2 regions of the Paenibacillus sp. J22P59 genome follow, and region 1 is predicted to be linked to the other one. Evidence: predicted binding sites of a transcription regulator. Region 1 holds the regulator's gene; the other holds the start of a gene.
What was found. Region 1 encodes LexA, which represses DNA repair genes until DNA is damaged. Its sites were predicted from a motif close to CGAACATATGTTCG; they were not measured.
Positions count from the first base shown of each region.

Region 1 (6,740 bases):
CAGGTGCATACTCATACAGAAGATGAGGTTCGTGCCATTACTGCGGGTAAAGGTATATTCATTATAAAAGGAAATGAGGAAGTTGGTTACTTCGATGTTGAGCTAGAAGCTGGCGACGTCATTTCTGTTCCCGAGACCATTCCTCACTTCTTCACATTGATGGATAACCGCCAGATTGTTGCCGTTCGCCTCTTCATTGAGACAGAAGGCTGGATCGCACAACCATATGATGATCCTGCATTCAACAAAGCCTAAGTCAAACGAATAGCAAGGAAAGCCCCTCCTCCATCTCTCGATGAAAGTGAGGGGCTTTTTTTGCATGAATTTTCGTTAAGCTTCAAGCAGCTTCAGCAGCTCTTCTAAGTGAGCGATTTCGTGAGTTGGAATGATATCATCATTTCTTACCATATTCTCACGGTTAATCCATACAGATGTCATGCCGATTGTGTTCGCACCCAGAATGTCTGTCGTCAGCTTATCCCCTACCATAATGCCATGTTCAGGCTCCACACCAAGGAGTTCAAGCGCATGATGGAAAATGGCAGCAGCCGGCTTTCCTTGTCCGAATTGCCCAGAAATAATAATGTGATCGAAGTAAGGTGCCAGCTCAGGCACCCCAGTCAGCTTCTCCTGTTGCAGATCAGGAGAGCCATTTGTCAGAAGCAAAAGCTTATACTTGCCTTTCAAAGCATCAAGCACTCGGAATGTTTCCTCATACACGATCGGACGGGCACGACGCTCCGCAGGGAACTGCTCAGCAAGCCTAGCACCGAGCTCAGCATCATCTACACCGAGTGAACGAAGACCATTCGTCCAAGCCGCTTGGCGATAGCCTGGCGCCAACTGCTCCAGTTTGCGGAATTCCTCCTGCTCGCCTTCACGGAAGTTCGCCCACAAGCCCTCGAATGGATTGATTCCAATCAACTTGGTGAAAGCAAAAGTATCATAAGATTCATATAGCGCTCTAGCTTCGCGACGAACAGCCTCCTCTAATTGCAAAGGATCTACCCCCGCAGCATCTGCACCTGCTTGACAGGTTACATCAAAGGCTTCCTGTACACTGCGCGCATCCCACAACAGCGTATCATCCAGATCAAATAGAACCGCTTGTTTAGCCATTATTCTCTCTCTCCCACTTTATCTATTTTTGCACTACAGGCAGATTATGTACCTTTGCAAATTCTTGAAGTCGAGCTCCGATTTCATCAGTAGGATATCGGTGCATCACTTTCGAGAATACCCAGTTCGAGCCTTTGTCCTGCTCGATCATGACATAGCCCTTTTGAAGCGTAATTCCTTTTATTGAAGCGACATACAATTTTTTATCCCCGGTGAATTTACGTGTCTGCACGTAGTCTTTGCCTACAGCAAGATAAGGCCGACGGAAATAGAAAGTAGCCGCAAGGAAAATATAAGCAGCAACGGTAACCCAGAACATCGTCGTAATTTCGAATGCAGGATTACCAATTGAAAGGAATGCATATGCCCCTATGAACAGCAAAAGCAGAATTGGCCCAATGAAGCTTCTTCCTTTGTAGCGATCGACTTTCTCAGCGGTTGCTGTAATACTGCTAACTCCCTGTTTTTTTCTTTGTTTATTAATTTTGTTCGAATTCTTGCGCACCTGGCGCTCCCATGTACGTGACAATGAACTTCCTCCTCTTAGGTTTAGAACGTCCTTCTGAACTTTGTAATAAATCGGTTAGGATAATCGTCAGGCAAAGCGCTTATCGCATCCAGCTTGTCCCATGCTTCCTGTGGCATCGTCCAACCGATCGCACCCATATTGTCTTCATACTGCTCCAACGTGCTTGCACCAAAGATTGGCGATGTAATCCCATCGCGTGCCAGCAGCCAATTCAATGCAACCTACGCTGGGGTTTTATCAAGAAGCGCTGCCACTTCACGAACCGTATCAAGGACCATAAAATTATGTTCATTGGCTCGGTTAGTCCATGTGCTCTCACCGCTTTGCGCGCTAGCTAATCTCCCCTCGGTCGGCTGTATGCGTTCATATCGACCAGTAAGAAAACCGCTGCCAAGCGGTGCCCAAGGAATGATCCCTACCTTTTCCTCCAAGCACAGCGACAGCATCTCCAAATCCATTTGCCTGCTCACCAGACTGTACTGCGGTTGAATCGAGACGAAACGTACATACCGATTCGCGTCGCTCCATGCGAGTGACTTCATTAGCTGCCAGGCTAGAAAGTTCGAGCAGCCAATATAGCGAACCTTGCCAGAGGATACAAGATCATCGAGGGTGCGGAGCGTCTCTTCGATCGGTGTCGCATGATCCCAGACATGAACCTGATACAGATCGATATAATCTGTCTGCAGACGTCTCAGACTCGCTTCAATTCCATCCATTATATGCTTGCGTGATAGACCGACACCATTCACATCCGGTCCAGTCTTCATTCTCACCTTGGTTGCCAGAACGACCTCTGAACGACGATTCTTAATCGCTTTACCGACAATTTCCTCAGAACGACCATCCACGTATACATCAGCCGTATCGAGAAAATTGCCACCTCGCTCCATAAAGCGATTGATCATTTCAATCGAATGTTCCTCACTTGTCGTATTCCCGAATGTCATCGTTCCAAGACTCAGCTCAGATACCGCGAGTCCGCTTCTACCCAGCAATCGGTATCGCATGGATCTTTGTTCTCCTTCTGCTTCTATTTCTATATGAATTATAGCAAGAAGCGCTTATTTCTTTTCTTCTTCATCCTCAACCCATTTAATTGTATCTAGTTGTTGACGGAAGTTTCCTCTGAAATTAGCCATGTATTGCTCCCTAAGAGCAGCACGTTCAACAATTTCTTCCTCCGTTAACCCCACCGTTTTATTTTTTCGCGACAATTCATTAATTCGCGCAATAATTTTCTCCATAACAAGCTCACCTTTCTTGCTGTGTCTTTAATGTAATAAAATCCTCTCCCTACTTTTACATTTCACACATTCAATTGTCAAGGCAATGACCTAATAATAGGGAGGAATTCACGCTATTTTCACATGGCTGGCTTGATTAATGATTTCATTCGTAGTTTCTGCATACGTTCCCTATACAAGTACGATTACATAAAAAAAGGGTGGTCAGGATTAGTCCCAACCACCACAATACTCAATCTATATCTATATGCAACTCACTGTTCCCGTCCCCAATCAAGGAATGATTAATTCTTGTCCCGGCATTAAGGTAACTGATGTCAATTGATTGCGCTCTTTAATCTCGAAGACCGTCTTGCGAATATCCTTCGTGTTATCCGTATAACGACCTGCAATATCCCATAGCGTATCACCAGATAGGACAATAACAACCTCTTCGCCTGCCTCAGGATTCATAGTATGGACAGATGCCATACCCTTCATGATTAAAAAGCTTGTAAAAAGCAGCACAAACACAATAATGCACACGATCAGCTTTGCTAAATGCTGTTGTAACTTGAACCAACCAGAATGCAGCCTATTGCCTACTGGCACAGTCGCTTCCTTATGAATAGATTTATAAAATGCAGGATTCATCATCATTATCATCGCCCCAAACGTTTGTTCTGTTTTGAGAATAACACGAACAAACGTTTGCAGTCAATAAGCAATGCGAACTTTTGTTTTCAGAACTTATGTTTGTACGAACTCGGGTTCTATGTTATAATTTTCTACAAATCTATTAATGGAGTGATTTCATTGTCGAAGATTTCTAACCGCCAACAGGCGATTCTTGCATTTATAAAGAATGAAGTCCGGGAGAAAGGATACCCGCCTTCCGTTAGGGAAATCGGCGAAGCAGTCGGTCTCGCTTCAAGCTCAACCGTTCATGGTCATCTCGATCGTCTAGAGAAGAAGGGGCTCATTCGTCGTGACCCTACTAAACCACGTGCTATTGAGATCTTGGACCAAGAAGGCGTCGATGGCATTATCCATCCTTCAGTATCACATGTACCTATCGTCGGCAAGGTCACTGCCGGTGTCCCTATAACGGCAACTGAGAATATCGAAGAATATTTCCCGCTCTCCTCGCATTTTGTAGGAGATGACGATGTGTTCATTCTTAATGTTATTGGTGAGAGCATGATTGAGGCTGGTATACATAATGGCGATTATGTCATCGTACGCCAACAGCAGACAGCCAATAACGGCGACATTGTCGTGGCTATGACTGAAGAAGACGAAGCAACGGTAAAGACATTTTACCGTGAGAAAGACCACATTCGCCTACAGCCTGAGAATTCCACTATGGAGCCGATACGCTTGCAAAATGTCACGATTCTCGGAAAAGTTGTTGGATTGTTTAGAGACTTCCACTAAGTTATGAAGTGAAAGAGGCTATTGTCACACCTTCGATTATCATCGAAATATGACAATAGCCTCTTTTTATGGAATATAAGCTATAATAAGTATAATCAAGCCAAAGGAGTGATTGTTTATGAGATATAGAGCCGGAAAAGCTTCAATTATCTGCCCCTGTTGCCAGAACGATACCTTCGACAAAGATTATCGCCAACTAAACTCAAGAGGAGCAACTTTCTTTGGAATGGACTGGGCTAATCGAAATGCTGCAATACTCGTTTGCCGAAATTGCTCTTATATTGCATGGTTTATGAGAGAGCCAGAATTAGAGAAATAATGGTGCCCCACCCTATCTCCTTCCCCTAACTTCGTTATTCACCCGAAATGAGAACGCCAAATGTTGAATGGCAAATTAATACCGCGTTTAAGATCACTAGCACTAGAAATGCTAATTCATAATGCAGCGACATTTAGGTATTTATTTTTTGTGTAAAATAATAACAAACCTATATGATCATATTACTGTATTGGAGTGAGTAAATGTGGAAAATATATTTAATAACCCTTCTTACAATTATTTGGATTGCAGAAAAATACAAATATTCAACTACTTATATGAGCAGAAAATTGATATGAAACATCTTTATTATGACGCTTGGGAATCACACTTCGACGTATTTAATCAAATCATCCTAAATAGAAGACGTAAATGGTCATACTATTCCAAAGTAGGAAGTAGCAGCAATCTCTTTGGTATAAACCATGTAGTAATTCCATTTAATGATTTTAATAGCATAGAAAATGAACTCTCTCAATTAATAAATCTAGGATTTACAATTTTCATTTGGGTCGACAATCAATTTGTTACACACAGAAAGCTTGATTCAGCTTTGAATCACTCTTTCGTTATTACGGCTATGGATAAAAGCAACTTTACAATTAACGATCTTCCTTTTAAAGATGGCCTCCAGTATACGATTCCACAAATAAGAGATGCATGCAACCACGCTTTTCTGAAAAATATCACATATATTGACTTAAATCATTATTCTATCACTGAAAATGCTGTGAAGTTCATTGAAGGAGAATTCAAAGACCTGATTCAAACTTTAAAGAGTGAGGACAGCTCTATCCTATATAATTATTTAAGTAGCCTGATATCTCACGGGGATGATATAACTGAAGAGCTCCATGATTTATTACCTTATATTGATGATGCGTTATCTATTATAGCGGGATCGAGATATTTAACTGCCTGCTATTTACAAACCTTAGACGAAAGTTTAGGACAATATGCCGATATATGTTTTCATTACGTAAAAAAAATAGAATTATTAAAGTTAACGTTAATGAAAAGCAACATGACCAAAAAAATTAAACATCATAAAGTCATAAATCTATGTACGAAATTGAATCTAATGGAGCAAAATTTAGTTACAATACTTAAAAAAGCTGCCCTAGGTGAACTAAAACAACTTCATTCCTTTATCCATCCTTCTGAGTTATCTGCCCCTCCTCAACTAAAACATATTGCCTCTAGCAATACTAGTATAAAAGTAAGTTGGGAAGAGCCCGCAGACCTGTGGGTTCAATCTTATGATGTTTACCTCGATGGAATATACATAGATACCACCCATTATACCAACTATACTTTAACTAAATTATCTCCAGATTCACATTATGAAATTAGTGTAAAGACTAGAGATTATTTCAATAATATCAGTGAACAAAATACGTCTATTTCATTAAAAACTAATAAGAATATCGACTCGGATAATCTTGCCCTGTATAAACCTGTTTTTTCTTCTTCCGATGAAAATGAAATTTTTAGTTCTGATCATGTAGTAGATGGTACTAGTGATAGTCGGTGGAGCAGTCTACCTGGAATTGATCCTCAATGGCTTTATATTGACTTGGGTAAAGAAACAAGCTTCAATCGCATTATTCTCGAATGGGAATCAGCGCATGCACAAACTTATCATATCGAAGTTTCAAATGATGCTTTAGACTGGACTATTATTTATACGAATCAAAATTGTAAAGGGAATACTGAAATACTGAACTTCAACCATCAAGAATCAAGATACGTAAGAATGTCTGGATTAACACGCTCGACTGAATTTGGCTATTCATTGTGGAATTTCAAAGTGTTAAATGTTAAACAATAAACCCAGCATGCCGTTTTTTAAAACGATAAAGTCCTTGTCACTGACCTGTGACAAGGACTTTATCGTTTTCTGTATTGGGACAAGAACAAATCTCTTTATAAAAAATATCTCACTATGCCACTAGCTTATCTTTCTGGAACCTAATCATTACACTAAATAGATACGTAAATGGAAGTGGGGCCAGCCAAAAAGGTATTCGTTGTACCCCATGCAAGCTGATTACCGCTTGAATCAACCGCTCTAATTTCTATTTTGTAAGCGTTACTCGTCTCCATTCCG
Region 1 is NZ_JBXENX010000001.1:753,203-759,942, forward strand. It holds gene AC50YO_RS03370 (1,2-dihydroxy-3-keto-5-methylthiopentene dioxygenase) at 1-255, shown strand, start outside; gene AC50YO_RS03375 (HAD family hydrolase) at 331-1,119, opposite strand; gene AC50YO_RS03380 (hypothetical protein) at 1,142-1,648, opposite strand; partial or broken gene AC50YO_RS03385 (aldo/keto reductase) at 1,669-2,658, opposite strand; gene AC50YO_RS03390 (DUF896 domain-containing protein) at 2,713-2,895, opposite strand; gene AC50YO_RS03395 (LysM peptidoglycan-binding domain-containing protein) at 3,169-3,534, opposite strand; gene lexA (transcriptional repressor LexA) at 3,691-4,311, shown strand; gene AC50YO_RS03405 (discoidin domain-containing protein) at 4,836-6,461, shown strand; gene AC50YO_RS03410 (hypothetical protein) at 6,614-6,740, opposite strand, start outside.

Region 2 (6,740 bases), on a different contig from region 1:
CCCTCCAAGATCGCTGTCATTTCGCTGTCGGCAAAGGAATGGGTACGCCCTGCGCAACCTTCATCTCCTGAGAACATCGGCAGAATGATGCTGGCATCTGCAAATGGCGACACAAGATCAATCATTTTCCCAATCAAGAAACCACTGCGATTATCCAAATAATCATTGGAAAGCGCGGCCTGCAGCTCCACCATCGAACGAGTACGGTAGCTGTTTTCACTAATTTTCGGGCTCGCATGCAGCTTTATTCGCGCAGCTATGGCAGAGTCATCCGGTATTTCCCCGCATATTGTACACAGCGGATCTGGCAAATAAAAATGAGCCGAGCTATTAAGCGTTTGCAAATGCGTCAGCTTCATGTGATTCTCAAGATGAGCAGTGTTTCCGATAAGAAAGTTGTGGACATCTGCCGCAATAAGATGAGCCATATGCCATAGTCCGTTGCGTGAAGACCAGCTATCAGAGAACACTTCTCCATGCATGAACAAGTGCTGCAGCTCCCACATGTCCCTCCGATCATTTCCAGCCATCAAACGACGCAAATCCGCACATTGTGAACAGCCTGCCCTACCGGGGACAACAAGCGGACCAATGACGCCTTCACCAAATGCAACAAATCCGCGCAGCCACGGAATACCGACTTGCTTGAATAGTTCCTCCGCTATCAGATGGGAAGCTGAATCGCAGCCGTCGCTAAGGACGAGCGCAAGATCAGCCTTGGCTGGCAGCCCGGAAGCCATTCCCTGCACCCTTACAAGCTCGCAGCTTGCAGACAATATATCATTTACGCAGTCCGCAAGCTGACCTGTGCCGATAACCGCCACAATCGCGCTCATTCCTCAGCCTCCTCTCGAAGCGAAATGCCATATACTCCCGCCAGCCCTTGTTTCAGAAAAGGCTCGGAGGTTACGTCAAATACGAGCAGCCGCTTATGGATGCCATTCAATTGCTGCACAGCAATCCGCCAAACCTCGCGATGCTCGAATGGATCGCAAGCAGGGATCGGAATATCGTCCATTGCAGATTCTTTTACATTTACATACAATGAAGCTGCATCATGTCCCTTCACCGTCAATTGCCTGTTTTGCGCATCAAGCAGGGCTTCCATTAGCACGCTCCGTAGTGCCCGAGTTATATTGAGATCAGCTGCGTCATACCAGCGGTCATTTGCTTGCAGCCACACCGTTGGAAAACCTAATACGCACTCGCCCAGCCCGAACTTAAGCGCTCCTTGCATCGTAGTTAAAGCATTTATATAGTACCGGCATCGTCCATCCTCTACATGACTCAGCTTCACCAGCGTGATAGACGGTGTGTGAGCCTCGTATCGTTTTGACCGTACATCCATTAAATACTTTTGCAAAGCGCGGCAGACACCCTCTTCGAACGTCTCACCGGCACCTACGCTTATAATCTCACCGAATGCCTGAACGTCAGCTCTGCCAAATTCCTCACTCCCCCGATTGGTTTGCACATTCACGATGCGTGACACATAAGCTTCGATTCCGATAAGGCCCGCTTCCCTTCGTGCCTCTTCATGCGTATAGCCATTGCATATCCTGTCAGGAAGAAGCCGCGCAGGACCAACTGACAGGGGATCAACAGACTGAATGCGGCACTGCGACAGTGGAAGCTGGCGCAGTTCTCCCTCCTCCCAGATATGGAAGATACCTGTTGCCATTGAGGTTAGCTGACTGAAGAAAGGCAGCAATTCACTTGGAGCCCCTTTCTCTGAATCCGTTCCTGCTTGCCAATCAACCTTTTCCATCTTCTCCATGAATCGTTGATTATCCACTAACGGATGGGGAAGAAACGAATGCCACTGCCCTTCTAGCGTCTCTAAATTAAGCAGAAACAGCTTATTATTTTTATCTGGTGTTGTTACTTCTGCTGCTGTTTTCAACCATTCGAAGGCGATGACGTTAGCGAGCAGCGATTCTGCAATAGGTGAAGCAGTGTGAACCTCTGAATCCTTATAGATCGCAGAATGATGGACTCTGCGCCATACAGATTCCCAATCCCCCTCCGAACTGGAATAGGACAGCGGAGCCGCGAGACCAGCCTGCCCAAAAATAACAGCCGGCAGCAGTGCCTTGTTTTTGTGACGGCAGATTTCATTAAGCAATCTTAGCTCAGGCTCTCCTCCCTGCTCCGATACGAATAATACCGCAGCATATGGCTCGACAATCGAAGACCAATCAGCTTCCCCCTCCTTCGGCAAGCTGATCTCGTCCACCCTGACCTCCGAATCCAACGTGCGATAATGCTGCTCCAGCTCCAATATCCGCTCTTGATTCGCCTTTTCCGAGTGCAGGCTTAGCCAGTGGAATTGCGGCAAACCAGACTCGAGCAATGATTTGACAAGTGAAACCAAAAAAGTGCCAGCTCCAATAACAAGCACGCTGGACTGACGATATAATTGGAAACGGTATGCGCCTGACCCTTCCAAGCTGTCCAAAAACGCGATTTGAGAATCATATCTCTTAACAATGCTCTCTTGCAGCTGATGGGGACGATCCTGGCTTACATCTTGGACATAACCGTTCGCATACAATACCTTTGCAATCTCATAGACATGATTAAGATATTGTTCCGTCAAGCCGTCGGTCAAATCATGCATCGTATGCTCACCATTAAATACAGGCATTAATTTTTCAATCCATTGCGCAATCGTACTGCCTTCCATTCGAAATGAACCAATATTGTTGCGGAAATAAACGCTTCCGTCTGAGCTCGGGAGAAAAAAAGTATCTCCTCTCACTTTAAGGCGCGTAGAAGGATCCAAATTTCATTCCTCCTTATTATGAAATTCAACTTTCTTGTCGTAACTTGCGTTCCTCTACAAAGGTATGTACGTCTATTTGTCCGTCATGCCAGCATATGCATAGAAAGACACCCCAGCATCCCACACGGTTTGCAGAAGTGTCTTTCGCTTTTATTGATAGGCTATAGCTAGCTTTTTAACGGCAACGGGCACAGCCAGCGCAGCGTGCGCAACCGGCGCAGCGGGCACAGCCTCCACATCTCGCGCAGCCGCCGCAGCCCCCACAGCCGCCGCATGAACAAAACCCGATACAAAATCCGATACAAAATCCAATACAAAGGCGAGCATTATTAGGGTCCACTGGGCCTTGACCCGCATTCGGCGTCATGCCGCTCGCTTTAAACGCATCCATATTGAGATTTTGAAGATCATTTTTAAATTCATTCATCGTAGTATCCTCCGTTATATGTTCATGTGATGATCATCGGCACTCTTCAAAAATGAAAAGGAGAACAGCCCAAACTGGCTCTATGCCGATAAAAGTTCATGCCATATACGTATGAGAAAAGCTCCGCTAGTGTTACTAATCCATTCACCCATTAATTTTGGAATAAAGGACAATATTCCTTAGTATCCTTGGGTATACAGCAAAAGGAGGTGTGCGGCTTGTATGCTTGCATGATAGGCAGCTTTCGGTCTCCATTAAAAAAGAACCGTATGTAATGCCTTAATGCAGCATATCTTGTAAAAAGCTTAAATCAAGGAAGAAGTGATTATTTTGACGATGGATCAAAAGCGGGCTCTTGCTGATGCACAACGATTGCGAGCAAATTTTCTCAGCTCTGTCATGCCAAATTTGCTTCAAACGATTCAAGCCGATACCCGAGACATTCATAGTCAATGTAATACGCTTAAACCTGTCCTCCCCTCGACTGTGACAAGCCCGGATTCCTGCGAAGAGACGACCAATACTTCTCTATCGGAAGCGGAACAGGGCGCTATACAATTAACTATTGCTGTACAGCCAGAGCTGCTTGGTTTACTGGATGAGCTTATTCACATGAATTTGGCTGTAGATCGAGAGAGCGCTGCTCAGGTCATGCTCCAATTGGGCAGCAAAATGAGTAAAGAAGTCATCCACGCTCACTTCGATTTAAGAGAGAAGCTACAGGAGATACGAGACCATCTTTACAGTGAAATAAAAGCCTAGATAGGAGCGATGAACCTTGAGTATGCCTAATCTCCCACATATCAGACCCGACATTCACCTCAAAAGACATGATGTGCTGAACCTTCTTTTATCTTCAATCGCATTAGAAGAAATGGGCTTGTCCCACATTATTAATGCTGAAGGAGAAAAACTGCAAAAGATCATTCAATCAGAGGACAGCAGCTTAAAAGACCTGTTGGAAATCAATGAAAGTGTAGAGCGTATGATGCGTATCGTTATTAAGAATCAGATGCTTTTGCAGTTCAAAATAGAGGATGTCATTAAGCTGGAAAAAACCTCCTACAACGAAGATATGATCGACGATATTCTCGACAATATTCACGAAGAGTAAGTGAGGTAGTCGATATGAACCTCCAATCATCCGGTAGCCCGGAATGGTCTACAATTGTTATTTGGATAACAAAAGAGGAGCTATCCTTGTCCAGGCTGATGCTATTCCGCATCCGTGCAACCGGCAACACCATGGACCAGGATGCTTCTTCTTCTTTGAAATCTATGGTGAAGACGTTAGCATACGGCCTCATGTCACAGAGGCTTGTATTTGATCGTCTCACCATAATTTCAGACAACTTTGTTATTCAAAGCAATGAAATAGATGCCATTATTCTGGAGTCTATCGCGATCTTTCACCAAGTTATAACCGAATTCCTGACAGTAACAGATACGCATATGAGAACATTTCATTCAATTAATAATAATTGCCAATTGTTGTTGACAGAGCTTCTGGGTACAGCATGGGCACTGCTCGAAAGCTACGATACCGTTAGATTCCGCTATGCAGCCATGTGCATGCATGCTGAAACGTCAAAGCTAATAAGCAGCTCTGAACCAGCATGGCTCGGACTGCTAATCTCTTCTATTAATCTTTGCCATCAAATACTTCTCAGACATGCAGCTTCCTCGTTGGAGGCTTTTTCCTACATTCATAAGATTAGAAGCTTTGTTCAAAACGCTACACTTGAATCCCGCCGATTCCCACTGGCGTCTGACACCGAAGAAAGCAAGGGGCGGATGACAGCCCAAATCAATAACTCACGTACAAAGCCTTCTATATTCATGAAATAAACAAGCCCTTTAATGAACCCCAGCATTAGCCCCCTTCTCCTACCTTACTTGCGAATAACGTTCATCCCCTTCTGCCCTTCATGAAAAACATTCCCCCTTGAATTCATATCCCGCCTCTTCCCATCTCTGCATCTGCATCCCTGCAGCTCCAATCCTAAGAAGCCTCGTTCCTTCCTCTTGCCCGCAACCACTGTCTAAAATTACCTCCCTTCATTTCTTGCATAGAGAACATACATTCGGTATATAATATGAATACGAACATACTTTCGCATCGAGGTGGGAACATGGAGCGTGTGATTATGCTCATTGACTGTCAATCCTTCTATGCTTCTGTCGAGAAAGCGGCTCATCCCGAGTATCGGGATAGACCAGTTGCTGTGGGAGACCCTGAAAGGCGAAATGGCATTGTGCTTGCCGCATGCCCAATTGCGAAGTCTCGCGGTGTGACGACAGCATCACGAGTCGGCGAGGCGCTCGCAAGATGCCCAGAGCTGGTTGTTATCCGGCCCAGAATGCATACCTATATTCAAGTGTCGCTCTTAATTACTCAAATCTTTGAATCTTATACCGATCTAGTCGAGCCTTACAGCATTGATGAGCAGTTTCTGGATGTGACAGGCTCACTCACTTATTTCGGATCTCCTCAGCAAATGGCTGCAAAGATTCAGAACCATATTCTTCTATCCACAGGCGTCTGGACGAGAGTAGGTATTGGTCCTACCAAGATTCTCGCCAAGATGGCGACTGATAACTATGCCAAGCAAATGCCGGAAGGCATATTTGAGCTTTCCTTTGACAAGCTGGAGTCAACGCTATGGACACTTCCTGTACATCATATGTTCATGGTGGCTTCCGCTATGACCCGCCATTTCACTCGAATGGGACTGTTCTGTATTGGCGATATTGCCCGCATGGATCTCGGTGAGTTTAAGCGGCGGATGCGGCGTGAGATGGGCAAGCAAAGTGATATACAGGCCGGGTATTACTGGCAGACTGCGCGGGGGATTGATCCGAGCCCTGTTGTGGCTGGCATACGGCATCAGCTCAAATCAGTCAGTCATGGCAAAGCGCTGCGCTGGAATTTGTACCGCAGGCTTCAAGATATCGAGATCGTCCTGCTTGAGCTGGTCGTGGAGGTGTGTCAGCGTACTAGAAAACATCATTATATGGGGTCCGTCGTTTCGGTCTCTGCCGTGGAGACAGACGGCGAGCGTTCATCGGGGTTTAGCCGGCAGACAACGCTGCTACAGCCGACCTCCCTAACCCATGAAGTTGCCGACGCTGCACATAAGCTGTTCACCAAGCATTGGAATGGGCTGCCGCTCAGTAACCTGAGTGTTTCCTTGTCCCAATTAACGGACGATAGCATTATTCAACTCACCCTTTTCGATGATCGTTCCCTCGCTTATCAGAAAGAGCGTGTGATTGATGGAATCAAGAATCGGTACGGGAGCCACGCCATTATACGAGCCTCTTCGCTAATGAACGCCGGCGTAGCACTGGAAAGAGCCGAACAAATTGGAGGGCACTACAAATGAGCAAGCTTGATGGCAATGAACGCTGGAAGTCCAAAATGCTATTAACCGAACATGCTGAGCAGTACGAAGAGCAGCATCATCCCCAAGAGAGCAAGATTATTACTACCGAAGAACGCAGAATGATACGTGACTATATTTTACT
Region 2 is NZ_JBXENX010000003.1:403,369-410,108, reverse strand. It holds gene AC50YO_RS07235 (TOMM precursor leader peptide-binding protein) at 1-836, opposite strand, end outside; gene AC50YO_RS07230 (putative thiazole-containing bacteriocin maturation protein) at 833-2,785, opposite strand; gene AC50YO_RS07225 (hypothetical protein) at 2,961-3,152, opposite strand; gene AC50YO_RS07220 (hypothetical protein) at 3,543-3,974, shown strand; gene AC50YO_RS07215 (alpha-helical endospore appendage domain-containing protein) at 3,997-4,326, shown strand; gene AC50YO_RS07210 (hypothetical protein) at 4,341-5,060, shown strand; gene AC50YO_RS07205 (DNA polymerase IV) at 5,345-6,598, shown strand; gene AC50YO_RS07200 (YhjD family protein) at 6,595-6,740, shown strand, end outside.
Region 2: a site for LexA is predicted at 5,316-5,329, ahead of AC50YO_RS07205 (DNA polymerase IV). Genes of this name have one in related genera too.